3 regions of the Blautia caccae genome follow, and region 2 is predicted to be linked to each of the others. Evidence: riboswitches for the same ligand, from Rfam matches in the RefSeq annotation. Region 2 holds a riboswitch; each other region holds the start of a gene.
The links. Region 2 has a riboswitch for cobalamin ahead of WMO65_RS09645 (DUF2284 domain-containing protein). Riboswitches for the same ligand answer to the same signal wherever they lie in the genome.

Region 1 (4,958 bases), on a different contig from region 2:
ATAATCCATGGGATACATCTTCACCCCTGTCACACTTTTTGATGAAAACAGATAGGTGGTCTCATAGCCGAAGAACACCGTTGCCGCGTCATCCATGATGAGCTGCTGTATCTGCATGATCAGATTCTTTCTTGTATCCTCATTAAATTCTGTGACAAGCTGGTCCAGAAGCTCATCCACCTGCGGATTGCTGTATCCCATCTGGTTGGAGGATGAGGTGCTGTACCAGTTCTCACGGAGATATTTTTCCGGGTCACCGGTGTTTGCCACCAGGACATTCCAGATGAGCATGTCAAATTCTCCGGAATCTCTCATGTCAAGCAGAGTCTCATAGCTGACTGTATTCAATTTTACATTGATTCCGATATCCTTCAGGCTCGCCTGTGCTGCCTGCGCGTAGACATTGAGCTCCTCGCGGCTTGTATATATGACAAAATTCAGCTCCAGTTTTTCTCCGGAAGGTGTCTCCACAAATCCATCCCCGTCTGTATCCTTGTAACCTGCTTCCTCCAGAAGCGCTTTCGCGCCGTCCGGGTCATATGCGTTTTCATCCTTCAGCTCATCGAAGCCAAAATCAAGTGTGGGGGGAACCGGAGCTTTTCCCGCTGTGGCTCCGCCTTCCAGCAGGGTATCACAGTAAGTTTCCTTATCCAGCCCTCTGATGACCGCCTGGCGCAGTGCTTTATCACCAAGCACGCCATTCTGGTTCATAAAGGCATAGGTGGACCGCAGGGACTCTAACTGCTGTATATTATATTCCCCGCTGTCCTCAAAATCTGCCAGATTCTCCGTCTTCAGATTGTACGCGATCTGCACTTCATCTGTCTGCAGGGCCATGGAACGCGTTGTCTGGTCATCTATGCACTTAAGCGTCACCTTGTCAAGAGGCACTTCCCCATCCCAGTAATATTCGTTGCGGACTACAACGCAGGAATCTGTGGGGCTGAAAGATTCCACTGCGTAAGGTCCGGTACAGATGGGACCTTCCATGGCAAAGGCGTCCGTATCCGCCTGGGTATCCACAATGAGGAACAGCGGGTCTGCCAGACTTCCCGGCAGGATGGCCACCGGCTCTTTTGTCTTGATAAGCAGGTTCTGTCCGTCCACCTCCATGGATGCAGGCTCAAAGAAGGAGACTGCCCTGTCGCTGAGCTCAAAGGTACGTTCCAAGGATGCTTTCACAAGCTCTGGTGTCATGTCATCCCCATTAGAGAACTTGACTCCCTCACGAATCTTAAACGTCCAGGTGAGCTGGTCCTCGCTGATCTCCCAACTCTCTGCCAGGCAGGGCATGATCTCGCCGTTTTCATCAAAACGCACCAGCGTCTCCCCGACTCCGTATCTGGACACCACCCAGCTGAAATACTGCTCTGTAGGCTCCAGAGTATCCGCAAAGCTTGTAACGCCTATGGTGATCTCACCGCCGTCTCCGCCTGTTTTATCTAAGGCGGAGTTCTCCCCGGAAGCTGCCGTATCCTCTGTATCCGCCTTTTCCCCGGCGCTGTTTCCGCAGCCTGCCAGCAATCCCGCTGCAAGACTTCCCGCCAGCAGGGCACACATGATTTTTCTGTAAAATTGATCCATATCTCTTTTCTCCTTCTGTTTTACTCTTGTTTTGGGTCCAGGATATCCCGGATACTGTCGCCCAGCATATTGAAGACGACCACAACGACTACAATGGCAATGCCGGGATAGATCATCAGCCAGGGGGCTTTGGATATGTAGGTTCTGCCCTCATTGAGCATCAGCCCCCATTCCGGGGTGGGCGCCTGCGCCCCGAATCCCAAAAAGGACAGGGATGCCAACTCCAGCATCATGGTCCCAATATCTGTGGCTGCTGTCACCACCATGGTTGTGATCATGTTGGGGATCACATATTTCATAATTATGCTGCCCCTTTTCGTTCCTGTTACAACAGCCGCCTCAATATACAGGTTCTGTTTGATCTTCAGGACCATACTGCGGGCAAGTCTGGCATATTTTGTCCAGCTCACAGCCGAGATGGCAATAACGGCATTTACCATATTGGGCCCCAGAAGACCTGCTATGGCGATTGCCAGCACCAGACCGGGAAAGGAGATCATCATATCCGCAATCCGCATGATCACAGCGTCCACAGCTCCGCCAAAATATCCCGCCAGAATTCCAAAAGCAGTCCCCACCACAAAGATGACCGCCACCAGACACAGCGTCATGGTCAGGGATGACCTGGTTCCGTATATAACTCTGGAGAGCACGTCCCTCCCCAGCTTGTCGGTTCCCCAGACATAAGTGCTCCCCGGCTCCTTTAGAGAATCACTCATCACAGCATCATAGGGGTCCCGCGGAGCGATCCAGGGCGCAAAGACAGCTATTGCCGCAATTGCCAGGGCCAGAAGAAGAAAGACGGTAAACTGTTTGTTGTTCTTCAAAAATCTTAATACCTTCAAATCACCGCTCCTCCTTTAATCTGGGATCCAGACGGGTATAGGAAAGGTCAACCAGCAGATTGATTCCCATGTAGAGCAGTGCGATCCACAGCACATAGCCCTGTACCAGGGGATAATCCCTGCAGGAAATGGCTTTTACCGCCATACTGCCCATGCCCGGCCAGTTGTAAATGATCTCCACCACTGCGGTTCCTCCCAGAAGACTTCCCAGGGAAAGACCCAGCAGGGTCACCAGCGGCAGCATGGCATTTGGCAGCACATGCTTCCACAGAATTGTTCGCTCCCTGATTCCCCGCATGCGGGCACCCGTCACATAATCCTGGTTCAGTTCCTCCAGAACAGCTATCCTCACCTGTCTTGTGTATTTTGCGGACATGGCAATAGCCAAAGTCACGGCGGGAAGGATCAGGGATTTGAAATCCGTGCTTCCCCCGGAAACGGTTACCCACCGCAGCGTCACACCGAATATACTCAGAAGGATCAGTCCGATCCAGAAGTTCGGAACCGATACTCCAAGGAAGGTCAGCGCCCGCACCAGATAGTCCACCCATTTATTCCGGCAGACTGCTGATAAGATTCCCAGCGGAACGGATATCAGCACCATGATGACCAGAGAAGCCAGCGCCAGTTCCAGTGTGGGCCGGAAACAGGATACCAGTTTGTCCACCACGGGAACCTTCATAGAATAAGAAGTTCCCATATCTCCGGTCATCACTCCCTTCAGCCAGGTTCCGTACTGCACCAGAAACGGTTTGTCGAGTCCCAGTTCAGCCCTTGTCTTTTCCAGAAGTTCCGGCGTGGGCACATTGCCGCACTCTGTTAACATGATCTCCGCCGGATCCCCCGGCGACAGATAGGTGAGTCCAAATGTAAAAAAACTGATCCCCATCAGTACGATCACAATCTGGACCAGCCTTCTGCCTGTGTTTTTCTTGTTCAACCTTTTCACCTCCATTGCTATTAACAGCTCTGAGATATCTGCGGTCCGCATCGCTGCCGGATGCAGCCGCGTTCCTTCTGCGCATCAAAAAAGGACAGCCCGATACACAGACTGTCCCTAACTCTCAAAATTTACCTAAAAAATGCAGAATCCTGCCCTTATTTCAAGAGTTCCCATCAGCCGTGCGAAACATCTTAAAGATATAAGCAGTTCTCCTGACTTCAGTTCAGCGCACCCGGATACCTTCCCGGACTTCTGTCCAGTGGCATAACATCTGAGCGCTCCCTGTCACAGTGGCGGGACCGTACCGGACTTGCACCGGTTTCTCTTTTCATGCTGCAATAGCAACTTATATCCTGTATGATCAATCTCTAAGTCTTTATTATACTTGAATATTTATGGATTGCAACTTTTTATACATCACAATTTGTTATAGATAAAAATTTCCCATCCATTATCTATCCGCTTCATTTCAAATAAATACCGAAAAAGCCCTTGCAATCTGGAAAAAATCTGTTATAATAATATCTTGTCAGAGAGAACTGACATATCTAAATAAAACATGGACGGTTTCCCGAGTGGCCAAAGGGGACAGACTGTAAATCTGCTGCAAATTGCTTCGGTGGTTCGAATCCACCACCGTCCATTTTATCGGATAGGTTCGCCTATCCGATATCTTTTGCCGCAGTGGCGGAACTGGCAGACGCCCGGGACTTAAAATCCCGTGGGTAGTGATACCCGTACCGGTTCGATTCCGGTCTGCGGCAGTAATCAGGAAAGGCTTAAACAAGTAATTGTTTGAGTCTTTTTTGTGTTGTATAACTGCCGCAACAGTGACTACAGAGAAATTACCTATAGTTGCGTACTATATCAAAGCTATTACTGTATGAATTTCATATCCACACCATTTGCATAGAGCAGTGTGGCACAACTATAGTGTAGATCGTGGATTCTGATACGCTTTAGCCCCGTTTCCTTTGTGCCTGTGTCCGTCTCCCGGATACCGCACCAGCAGAACATGGCTCAGGTAAGCGTGGTTCGTTAAATATTAATAATAGATATGTTCCAGATATTTTTTCTATGGTATGATATAAATATAGAATTATACAATACTCGGCTTAAAATGTTGCGACAGCAATTTATATATTGAGTATACTTTGTTTGAAGGGAGGGAGATTTTTGGATTTATTAACCCGTATGGATTTGGCACTCGCGTATGTGGAGAATAACCTGACAGGTGAGATTGATCAAGAAGTGCTGGCACGAATTGCCTGTTGTTCAATTTATAACTTCTCTCGGATGTTTTCATTTATTACCGATATTTCGCTAACGGAATACATTCGCAGAAGGAGGCTGACGATGGCAGCAATGGAACTGCAGCAAGGTGGCAATATCAAAGTGATTGATCTCGCTTTAAAGTATGGTTACGATTCGCCGGTTTCATTTTCACGCGCGTTTCGAACACTCCACGGGGTTACACCGACGGAAGCGCGCGCTGGTGGTGTAACACTTAAAGCATACCCAAGAATTTCTTTCCAAATTTCAGTCAAAGGAGAGAAAAGAATGGATTATCGCATTGAAAACAAAGA
Region 2 (4,958 bases):
TTCCCCCCATTATCTGTCTCTTCGCTTGTGCCGCCGCATCCGGTTAAAATTGTAGTCATCAGCATTGCCGTTCCCAAAAACATCGCCATTTTTTTCATAGTTTTTCCCCACTTTCCTCTCCAAAACGAGACCTATTTCGTATTCTTGAAATCTTCAACTGCCTGAAACATTGCCAGCATATTCTCTGCACTTGTAGGACTTTGTATATTGTGCGTTGTGTTAAATATAAATCCGCCGCCCTTTGAAAATAGTTCCAGGCGTTCTCTTACCTCCTGATATACTTCATCCGGTGTTCCGAAAGGCAGCGTATGCTGGGTATCAATACCCCCACCCCAGAAAACAAATTTATCGCCCCACTCTTCCTTCAGGATCTTGCCATCCATTCCTTTGGCTGAGAGCTGGACAGGATTCAGAATATCCATCCCCGCTTCGTAAAAGTCCTGTAAAAATGTCATGACTGCGCCGCATGTATGATAAAATGTTTTCCAATTTGTATTTTTGTGCACCCAGTCATTGATCCTTTTATAATACGGTTTGTAAAACTCTCTAAAGGAATCCAATGACATAAACGGCCCGTTCTGAGTTCCAAAGTCTGTCCCTGATATGTAAATCACCTGGATCTTGTCACCGCAGGCCTGGCGGATCAATTCTGCATTTTTTAATCCCGTCTCCACCTGCATCTCAAAAATCTCATGGAAATAGTCCGGACATACATGATGAGCCATCATAAAATCTGACAGGTTCCTGATTCCTTTCGGATATTTCACATTCGGTCCGGGAACCGTTGCAAAATCACCTATTGAGGCTATGGCACCGCTGTAAACAATTCCGTAATCTGTATTGTTATAGTAATAGTCACACTGCCGTTTCAGTTCATCCAGTTGTTCATCTGTAATGACAGCAAAGTCATTCTTAAAATCCTCCCGCGCACTGTCTGTGTCTTCATCAAACTCGATATTTCCTCTGGTAATGTTGTCAAAGAAAAATCCCCCTTTTGGCATCATACCGGATGGCGGTACGCTTAAATCCCCCTGGGGATACAGATATGTACGACCTGTCTCATCTACTGTGGTATTAAAATTCAAGGGAACATCAACTGCAAGACCGGACTGCAATACCCAGGGCTTACGGCCCGAATTGGAAAATCCGAACATGTTCATGCCTGTGGATACTTCCACACAGTCAAGATGCAGTTTCTGACGAACATCCTCTTCCACTTCCCCCAATAACTGAAGAGGTTCGTTGATCTTTACTCTTTTTTCCTCCAGGCCCAGTGCCCTCCTTAACCGGTCAAGAGCATTTGCATTGATTCCGGTAATTGGTGTCGACCCCATATCTACGACCACTTCTTCCGGCTCAATATGATTCAGTGTCTGATTCAGCCTTTCTCTGCTGGTTGCCATTTTTCTTCCTCCTCCAATGTAGTTCATCAAAGAATTTTACTATCTCGAGTTTCATAAAACCCTTTGAAATTTATTAGTAAAAGCATACGCTTAAAACTAATCTTTTCTTTCGTGTCCGTGCACGATAAAGGTTAAATTTTTTCTCTTTACCCTTGATCGGATAAAGAGAAATTTTCATAAGTTATATTTTGTTGCTATAAATATATGCGTCTTTATTGTAGATTCCTTTGGTTTTGTGCCATATAAAAGATAACGCCCTAAAATTTCAACTCCCAGAAATCCCTGCCTGAAGGGCTCCTGACAAATGGTGGCTGAGACAACACCGGATTTCAAATTTTCCCGCACAATATCCGTAAGGTCATACGTTACTATACGGAGCTTTCTTCCGCAGTCCGACTCACGGACGGCCTTTATACCACCCTCCACACCTGCTGATGCAAAACAGATCGTAGTCAGTTCAGGCTTCTCTTTCAGCAGCGCTTTCACCTGTTCATATGATTTCTGGTCATCGTCGTCATTCTCAATAACTGCTTCCACTGTTATATTACTGTAATCTCTTTTCAGGGTTTTCTTTATTCCCCTGAGACGCTGCTCCTGTGCCATGACCATACTGGAACCGATGATCAGGGCGACATGTTCCTCGAATCCATTGCTCATCATACCCAGCAGTTCACCTGCCACACATCCGCTGGTTATATAATCGCACCCCACATACGCAAGATGTTTTACACTGGATATGTCTGTATTTATAGTCACTACCGGTATATTTGCGTCTTCCAAATCCTGAATCTTCTGCGCCACATTTTGGGAATTAACCGGAGTTATTACAAGACCGGATATTTTTTCTGCCAGAAGTCCATCTATTTCTTTTAGTAAAAGGTCTGCGTCAAACCCTTTAATCTTTCTGACAATATTCTGTATTCCAAAGTGCCCCATTTCCTCCAGTGCGTTGTTGACACCATTGATAACATCATTAAAAAAGGGATTGCCTTCCGAACAAAGGATTACTCCTATTGTCTTGGTATACTTTTTATTTGCCAGTGTTCTGGCTGCCATATCGGGCTTATACCCCAGCTCATCTGCTATTTTTATGATTCTTTCCGCTACCTGCGGATTTACACCCGGCCTGTGATTTAAGGCCCGGTCCACTGTCCCTCTTGATACATTCGCTGCTTCTGCGACTTCTCGGATTGTAACTTTCATGGTTTCTCCTACACCGTGTCCGTGCACGTTTAATAATTGTATTATAATCTATACAATCGCTTTTGGCAATTGTCTATAATATGCGAAATTTGTCATTAAATTTCGTGAATATTTACTAATTTTGGGGAATGCTCTGTCTCAATCAGCAGATATGATACAAAACACATTAAAAAAATGGTACTCCATTTACGAAGTACCATCTAATATTCATATAATTATCAGTCCGGACTGCTCCGTATCTGACCTTCTCTGCAATCCGTTATTTCTTATTTTTTATCAAAAAGATACATACTAAAAAACGAAACCACATCCCCATTCCACTGCATATTCATATTGCAGTGTTTCGCCATCTTCGCCGCATCTATACAATACGCAGACAGACAGGAAAAACGATTCTGCTCCTGCACGCATGGTTTTCCTTCCGGCATATTACATGCGTCGCACAGGTTGCAGGGTCCGCACATGACGAACATGCCGTCCTCATCCAGTCCTCTTCTCTTGAGTTCTTCTACTGTGCGCAGTGTCATCCGGGTGTGTATCTTCTTGATTTGTTTTGTCTCCGCATCATCAAAGATGTTGTTAACAGGTGTTCTGGACTGGAAAACTACCGCCTGGCGGTACTGCATAACTCTGTTCTCCATCTCTTCGGGGGTTCCGCAGTAGGGTGGACATCCATAGTTATTGCCATAATTTCCACAGTCGTTCTGTTCGCAGAACTTGCGGAACTCATGTTCAAATTCTAAATCTTCCGTGTTCATTACGGCGGCTTTCGCAAACCCCGCATCCTCAGCGACTGCAATCAAATCTTCTTCACGCATATTACTGATTCTCCCTTCTGAATCCCTCCGGTCTGTCTCGCACGGACGCTCTGCCGGCTGTCCCTGTCATAAATAAAGCTGCTGACAGGCAGTTATCCCGCAGCAGCTTCTAACACTATTTCCTTTACCTGCAGGAGGCCCATGAGCGGATGATGTCAGACCAATCTATACATTTGGGGTGCGGAGGATAAAACATATAGAAGCAAAATCGTCTCTTGGGCTCCTCCTGCTTTTCATGGATGCATAAATTCCTCACACAGGTTCCCGTTTCGTTCACGTTCTAAGCAGGCATTCCATATCAAATAACATAATGGATGGAAAACTTTCTTCGGAAGTCTCAACCTTTTACTCATCCAAGCAGGTTTCCTGACTCACGGATCTTCGTTCGGCGCTCCTTCTCATATAATCTCTTATACAATGGACTTATGCGCTTCGCTCCCCGCTCACAGTGACCGGATCGTCCAGGACTTACACCTGATTCCCTTTTCACCAGGATTTTCTAAAAGAGGGCAAAACTAAATCCTGATGCACTTGGCAAGCTGATATGGAATTTATACACATGATTACTTTAGCACAATGGCCGGTATCTGTCAATTCTTCCGGCTCATATTCTTTCTTTAATCGCAAAAATAATATGATCCATGAGAACAGCATCCTCTCCCATACGGGGACTGTCCATCCCGAATGCACACAGAAGCTTCCTCTCCGCATCCAGCACTTCCCTTTCCTTCAGCATCCCCCACTCCCTCTCATCCAGCAGATGCGCTTCAAGAGCGGCCCATGAAACTGCATCTCCGCAGCCGGCCCACTCTTCTGCCTGCCGCTTAAAATCCGCCTGTTCTGACGGCTCTATGACGCCCGTCTCCACAGCACGGGAGGCTGCCGCATCTGCCGTTATGCAGAATCTCTCCAGCCTTCGGAAGACATTGTGCTGCATCCTGGCACCTGCGCCGGTCTGCAGAAACAGGGATTCCATCACAGCCTCTTTCACCGCACATCCTATCATTTCTCCTATTTTGCTGTGTGCGCCCGTCTCCGTGATCTTAAAATCAGACTCCATGTCAGCCACAATGATCGTGCCGTCTGTACCGGAACCCGTGGCGAGCCCGTGGGAATATCTGCTGGCTATGCACAGCTCCTGAATCGCGGCTGTTTTTGCCTCTGTACAGGTTATCAGGGCCTTGGCAATGGCTCCGTCTGTCAGGTCCGCATTCAGGAAGATCATAAGATTGATTGTTCCCAGTGTATGCCTGCATTCCCCGTCCAGGTCCACCCAGGCCCCGTCCTTCTCGTACCAGGATGCCCGGTCCCCTGCACGCCCGCCGTTGACTTCAATACCGCCTGTTGCGATCACACTGACGGCAATATCCCTGTACTGTGTCCTGACATAAGAGGCATTTTTCATAGAGGCGGCTGTCATAATACCTGATGACGAGTCCGCTGACAAACCTATGATGCTGTCAGAGACATAACGCATATGACTTTCATAGGTCCCTCCCTCAAGCCGTATCTCCTTTTCTCCCTCCTGTCCGCC
Region 3 (4,958 bases), on a different contig from region 2:
ACCGGTAGATGAGCAGCATAAGCTCGATCATCAGTTTGGGACAGTGGAGCTTTCCCAGTACATTTAAGATGTCCGGCATAGGTGTTGTCATGGACAGAAAATACAGGCAGGAGACTGCGGAAAGTGCCGTCAGGATCAACTGCAGAGCGTAGAGCAGGGCATCCAGACTTCCTGTGAGATATAAGCTCCCGATTGGGATGGCAAACAGGTCCAGCGGTTCGTGCTTTACATTCAGAACAATGGCAATGGTGCTCAGAATCAGGAAAGCCAGCGGCACAGTCATAAAGTGCAGATAGCGGGAAAAAGGGATTCCCCCCTTATAAACGGTGAGAATCCCTGTAACTGCTAAAACAATGCATGCGACCACGATGGAACGACTCATTACACAAAAAAGAAGTGTAATCATCGCAAACGCAAACTTTTCACCGGCATTTTCATATCTAAGCTTGGAAGTATAGCAAAGCTTATCAATGGTTATCATAAGTTACTCCTTTCGCCGGATGAAAAGTATCATTCGCCTTTTCCCAGCTTCTTTCTTTCTACAAAACGTCCCATAAAGAAGGCCAGAATGCCCACTCCGATGGAAGACTGTACGCAGAACAGAAGACTTTCCACTTCGCCCGGAAGCTCGCGGCCAAGCATTTTTTCAAGGAGCGGTTCCGCGATGGGCTGGAAGCCGGAATCCACTTCCTCAACTACCTGGCTGCCGGCATCATCAGAGCCGCCGAATTCTGCATCTTTTAATGCAAAAAGCGGAACAAACGCAATTAAGAGAATCACAACTAATAATCCGATCACTGTTTTTTTCATATTACTTTGCCTCCTTTAAAAAACCGATGGTACGAAGTTCCGGTTTCGCATAGGTTTCAAGACCCATGATAATAAGAACTGTGATGATGCCTTCGATAATTGCCAGAGGTAACTGTGTGGGTGCGAACACCAGCAGGAATTTTCCCATGGCGCCCATGATCGTGGTATCTGCATGATGAGCCAGGGCCATCTGAACAGCAGTAACGCAGTATGTAAATAAATCACCCAGAGTTGCTGCAAGGAAAATGGAAATATGCTTGTTTACCCTGCATTTTTTACATACGAAGAAAATTCCGTAGGATACAAAAGGTCCTGCGATGGCCATGGAAAAAGTATTGGCGCCCAGTGTGGTGAGTCCGCCGTGTGCCAGCAGGATTGCCTGGAAGAGCAGCACGATAATACCCAGAATAGAAACTGCGCTGGGACCGAAAAGGATGGCTCCCAGTCCGGTTCCTGTCATATGGGAACAGCTTCCTGTCACTGACGGGATCTTCAGAGATGAGATAACGAACACGAACGCTCCTGACATTGCCAGCAGGGTGATCAGGTTTCTGTGTTCATTCAGGGTTTTCTTGATGGACATGAATCCTGCGATCAGGAATGGTACGCAGATGACACCCCATGCGATGCAGAACCCTCCGGGAAGATAACCTTCCATGATGTGCATGGCGCTGACGTTGGGCACGATACCAAAGGTCAGTGCGAACATGCTTGCCAGTACAATGATTTTTTTCTGTTTCTTACTCATTTTGTCTTTTCCTCCTTCTGATCGAGTAATAAAGCCTTACCCTTTAACCGGCAAAAGGCCAAAAAGGGTATAAAAAAACCTGGCGGCAGAAATACCGACAGGCCATCAGAAGAACAAACGCGGGGCAGGTGACTTTATACAAAGAATAAATGCCGTATCCGCCTGTTCTTACACAAGGCCATCGTTCGTAACCATTGTGTAAATCGTTTGTGACAGGCAGGTCTTCTGACTCGGGCCTCATCGCTGCATTTTGCCTTCCCAGTTTCCCAGTGACATTATAAAATGCAGCTCTTCCCTCACAGCGGCGTGACCGTGTGAGCTTTTAACTCAACTTTCCTATTCTTCCGCAAAAGCGGACACCTGTGCACACTCAATTCTGTGATTATTGTATCTCCCCGGAAGTTTTTTGTCAATTGAATTCGACAAGAAAAATCAGAAAACTATTATGGCACCAGATCTTCCTGCCGGGTATACGGGGAACAAGATGTTGCACCCGTTTTCATTCTGTGCTAATATGAAAAAACAGCAGGTGCCGTATAAGATTTGGAACAGTCATATTTTATGACCGCGGCATCTAAAAAACGGAAACGAAAGATATGGAGTGTAGGAACTATGAGTATTTCCATGATTGGAATTGATCACAGCAGAGCATCCGTAGATGTCCGGGCCAGATTTTCTTTCACCAAAAAAAATGCGGTGAGCGCTATGGAGCGTCTGAAAGAAGACAGGGACATCTTAGGGTGTATTATTTTGTCGACCTGCAACCGGATGGAGATCTGGGCCAGTGTGCAGGAAGACTGGGAGGGGTCCCTTCTTAGCTTTTTATGCAGAGAAAAAGAAGTTCCCGAGGAGGAATACCGGGAGTATTTTATCACAAGGGAAGGAAGGGAGGCTGTGGAGCATCTGTTTTATCTGACCAGCGGCCTGAAATCCCAGATTCTGGCGGAGGACCAGATCATTACCCAGGTGAAGGACGCACTGACTCTTTCCAGGGATGCCTACTGTACGGACGGTGTGCTGGAGGTGCTTTTTCGGATGGCAGTGACGGCGGCGAAGAAGGTTAAGACAGAAGTGGTATTTTCAAGGGCCAATACCTCTGTCATCCATCAGGCCATTGACAGGCTGGAAAACCAGGGATTTTCCATTCAGGGAAAAACCTGCATGGTCATCGGCAACGGGGAGATGGGAAAGGTGACAGCACTGGCTCTGAAAGAAGCAGGCGCTGATGTGACCGTGACCGTCCGTCAGTACCGGAGCGGCATTGTGACCATTCCCCAGGGGTGTGAGCGTATCAACTACGGCGACAGAATGGAACTGCTGCCAAAATGTGATCTGGTGGTATCCGCCACAGCCAGCCCGAACTGCACCATAACAAAAGAGCTTTTTGAAAACGCAGAGGTTCCCCATCATGTGATACTGATCGACCTGGCTGTGCCAAGAGATATTGACCCGGAGGTGGGAGAGCTGCAGAATGTGACGCTCTATGACATTGACAGCTTCAAGATCGATGCTGCCTCCCCAAGACTCCGGGCCAGCATGCAGAAGGCGGGGGCCATTTTGGATGAGCAGATGTCGGAATTTTATAATTGGTTTTCAGGGCGCGATGTATTTCCGAGAATCCAGGATATCAAGACAGAGGCAGTGGAGGATCTGAACGCGCGGATTCTGAAAATCTTAAAAAAGACGCCCATGGAGGACAGTGACAGGGAAAAACTCCTGAAAGCCATTGACACGGCAGCCGGAAAAGTGGTGAACAAAATGATCTTCGGCCTGCGGGACTCCCTGGAACAGGACGCGTTTATGGAGTGCGTGGCCGGATTGGAGAAGGTTTATGAAGACTGAGAAAAAACTGTTTCCCCTGTATACAGACCTGACACAGAAAAAAGCCGTGGTCATCGGCGGAGGAAAGATCGCTGCCAGAAGGATCACAAGCCTTCTGGGATTTGTGGGGGAGCTGGTGGTGATCGCTCCTCTTGTACAGCCGGAGATCCGGGAGCTTGCAGAGAAGGGGGAGCTTATCTGGAAACAGAAAGAATACCGGCGGGAAGATCTGTATGACGCGGATTTGGCTCTGGCAGCCACAGATGACAGCAGAGTAAATGATGATATTTACAGTGCCTGCAAGTGTCTGGGCATACTGGTGAATACAGCCAGTGACCAGAACAAGTGTGATTTTCATTTCCCGGGACTTATCTGCCATGATGGCGTGGTCATTGGATTTAACGCGGCGGGAAAAGATCATAAAAAGACAAGACAGATGCGGGAAAAAGTGGAAGAATTTTTGAAAACGCCGGGAGGTAGAGCATGAACAGCAGGACAGTGGTAATCGGCAGCCGGGAGAGCCGGCTTGCTGTGATACAGAGCGAAATGGTGAAGGACTACATAGAGAAGAACAATGAGGGACTGAAGGCGGAGCTTCTCACCATGAAGACAACAGGGGATATCATTCTGGACCGAACCCTTGACAAAGTGGGGGGAAAGGGACTGTTTGTAAAAGAACTGGACCGGGCGCTTCTGGACGGAAGAAGTGAACTTTCCGTGCACAGCCTGAAAGATATGCCCATGGAGGTTCCGGATGAACTGCCCCTTCTTGCCTTTTCAAAAAGAGAGGACCCCAGAGATGCGCTGGTGCTCCCGGAGGGAGTGACCGAGCTTGACAGGACAAAGCCCATCGGCTGTTCCAGTCTCAGGCGTACCCTGCAGCTTCGGGAATTATTCCCGGATATGGAGTGCAGGAGTGTCAGAGGAAATGTGCAGACGCGGCTTCGGAAACTGGACAGCGGGGAATACAGCGCGCTGGTGCTGGCAGCGGCGGGCCTTAAAAGGCTGGGGCTTACCCACAGGATTTCCAGATATTTTGAGCCGGAGGAGATGCTTCCGGCAGCAGGACAGGGCATTTTGACCGTGCAGGGCAGAAAAGGGAAGGATTACTCTTATCTGGACGGATACGGGGACGCGGACAGTACCTGTGCGGCTTTGGCAGAGCGCTCTTTTGTAAGGTTTTTGGACGGCGGATGTTCCTCGCCGGTGGCTGCCCACGCGGTGGTGGTCCGGGATGAAATCCTGCTTACCGGACTCTATTACGAGGAAGAGACAGGCGCTTATAAAAAGGGCAGTCTGAAAGGGAAAAGAGAAGAAGCAGAGGAGCTGGGCGTGCGTCTTGCACAGAAACTGAGAGAGGAGTGCAGAAGAGAGAATATGACAGCCAGGGAACAGGAAACAGACAATAGATACTGCAAAGGAAAGGTCTGGCTTGTGGGCGCCGGCCCGGGCGACATCGGACTTTTTACCCTGAAGGGCATGGAGACCTTGAAAAACGCACAGGTGGTAGTATATGACAGCCTGGTGGGGCAGGGGGTATTATCCCGGATTCCGGCCGGCGTGCGCCTGATCAACGTGG

Region 1: linked by a shared signal. The riboswitch ahead of nikB (nickel ABC transporter permease) and the one ahead of WMO65_RS09645 (DUF2284 domain-containing protein) in region 2 are both predicted to bind cobalamin.
Region 3: linked by a shared signal. The riboswitch ahead of WMO65_RS09010 (energy-coupling factor ABC transporter permease) and the one ahead of WMO65_RS09645 (DUF2284 domain-containing protein) in region 2 are both predicted to bind cobalamin.

Annotation. Positions count from the first base shown of each region.
Region 1 is NZ_JBBMFP010000016.1:55,288-60,245, reverse strand. Features, by position in the region: gene WMO65_RS17035 (ABC transporter substrate-binding protein) at 1-1,584, opposite strand, end outside; gene nikC (nickel transporter permease) at 1,605-2,429, opposite strand; gene nikB (nickel ABC transporter permease) at 2,431-3,369, opposite strand; cobalamin riboswitch at 3,558-3,737, opposite strand; tRNA gene WMO65_RS17020 (tRNA-Tyr) at 3,934-4,015, shown strand; tRNA gene WMO65_RS17015 (tRNA-Leu) at 4,051-4,136, shown strand; gene WMO65_RS17010 (AraC family transcriptional regulator) at 4,549-4,958, shown strand, end outside.
Region 2 is NZ_JBBMFP010000007.1:133,843-138,800, reverse strand. Features, by position in the region: gene WMO65_RS09660 (ABC transporter substrate-binding protein) at 1-98, opposite strand, end outside; gene WMO65_RS09655 (uroporphyrinogen decarboxylase family protein) at 132-1,403, opposite strand; gene WMO65_RS09650 (LacI family DNA-binding transcriptional regulator) at 1,578-2,606, opposite strand; gene WMO65_RS09645 (DUF2284 domain-containing protein) at 2,873-3,424, opposite strand; cobalamin riboswitch at 3,764-3,954, opposite strand; gene WMO65_RS09640 (adenosylcobinamide amidohydrolase) at 4,029-4,958, opposite strand, start outside.
Region 3 is NZ_JBBMFP010000006.1:218,987-223,944, reverse strand. Features, by position in the region: gene cbiQ (cobalt ECF transporter T component CbiQ) at 1-481, opposite strand, end outside; gene WMO65_RS09015 (energy-coupling factor ABC transporter substrate-binding protein) at 511-810, opposite strand; gene WMO65_RS09010 (energy-coupling factor ABC transporter permease) at 812-1,558, opposite strand; cobalamin riboswitch at 1,757-1,937, opposite strand; gene hemA (glutamyl-tRNA reductase) at 2,171-3,400, shown strand; gene WMO65_RS09000 (precorrin-2 dehydrogenase/sirohydrochlorin ferrochelatase family protein) at 3,390-3,866, shown strand; partial or broken gene hemC (hydroxymethylbilane synthase) at 3,863-4,726, shown strand; gene cobA (uroporphyrinogen-III C-methyltransferase) at 4,757-4,958, shown strand, end outside.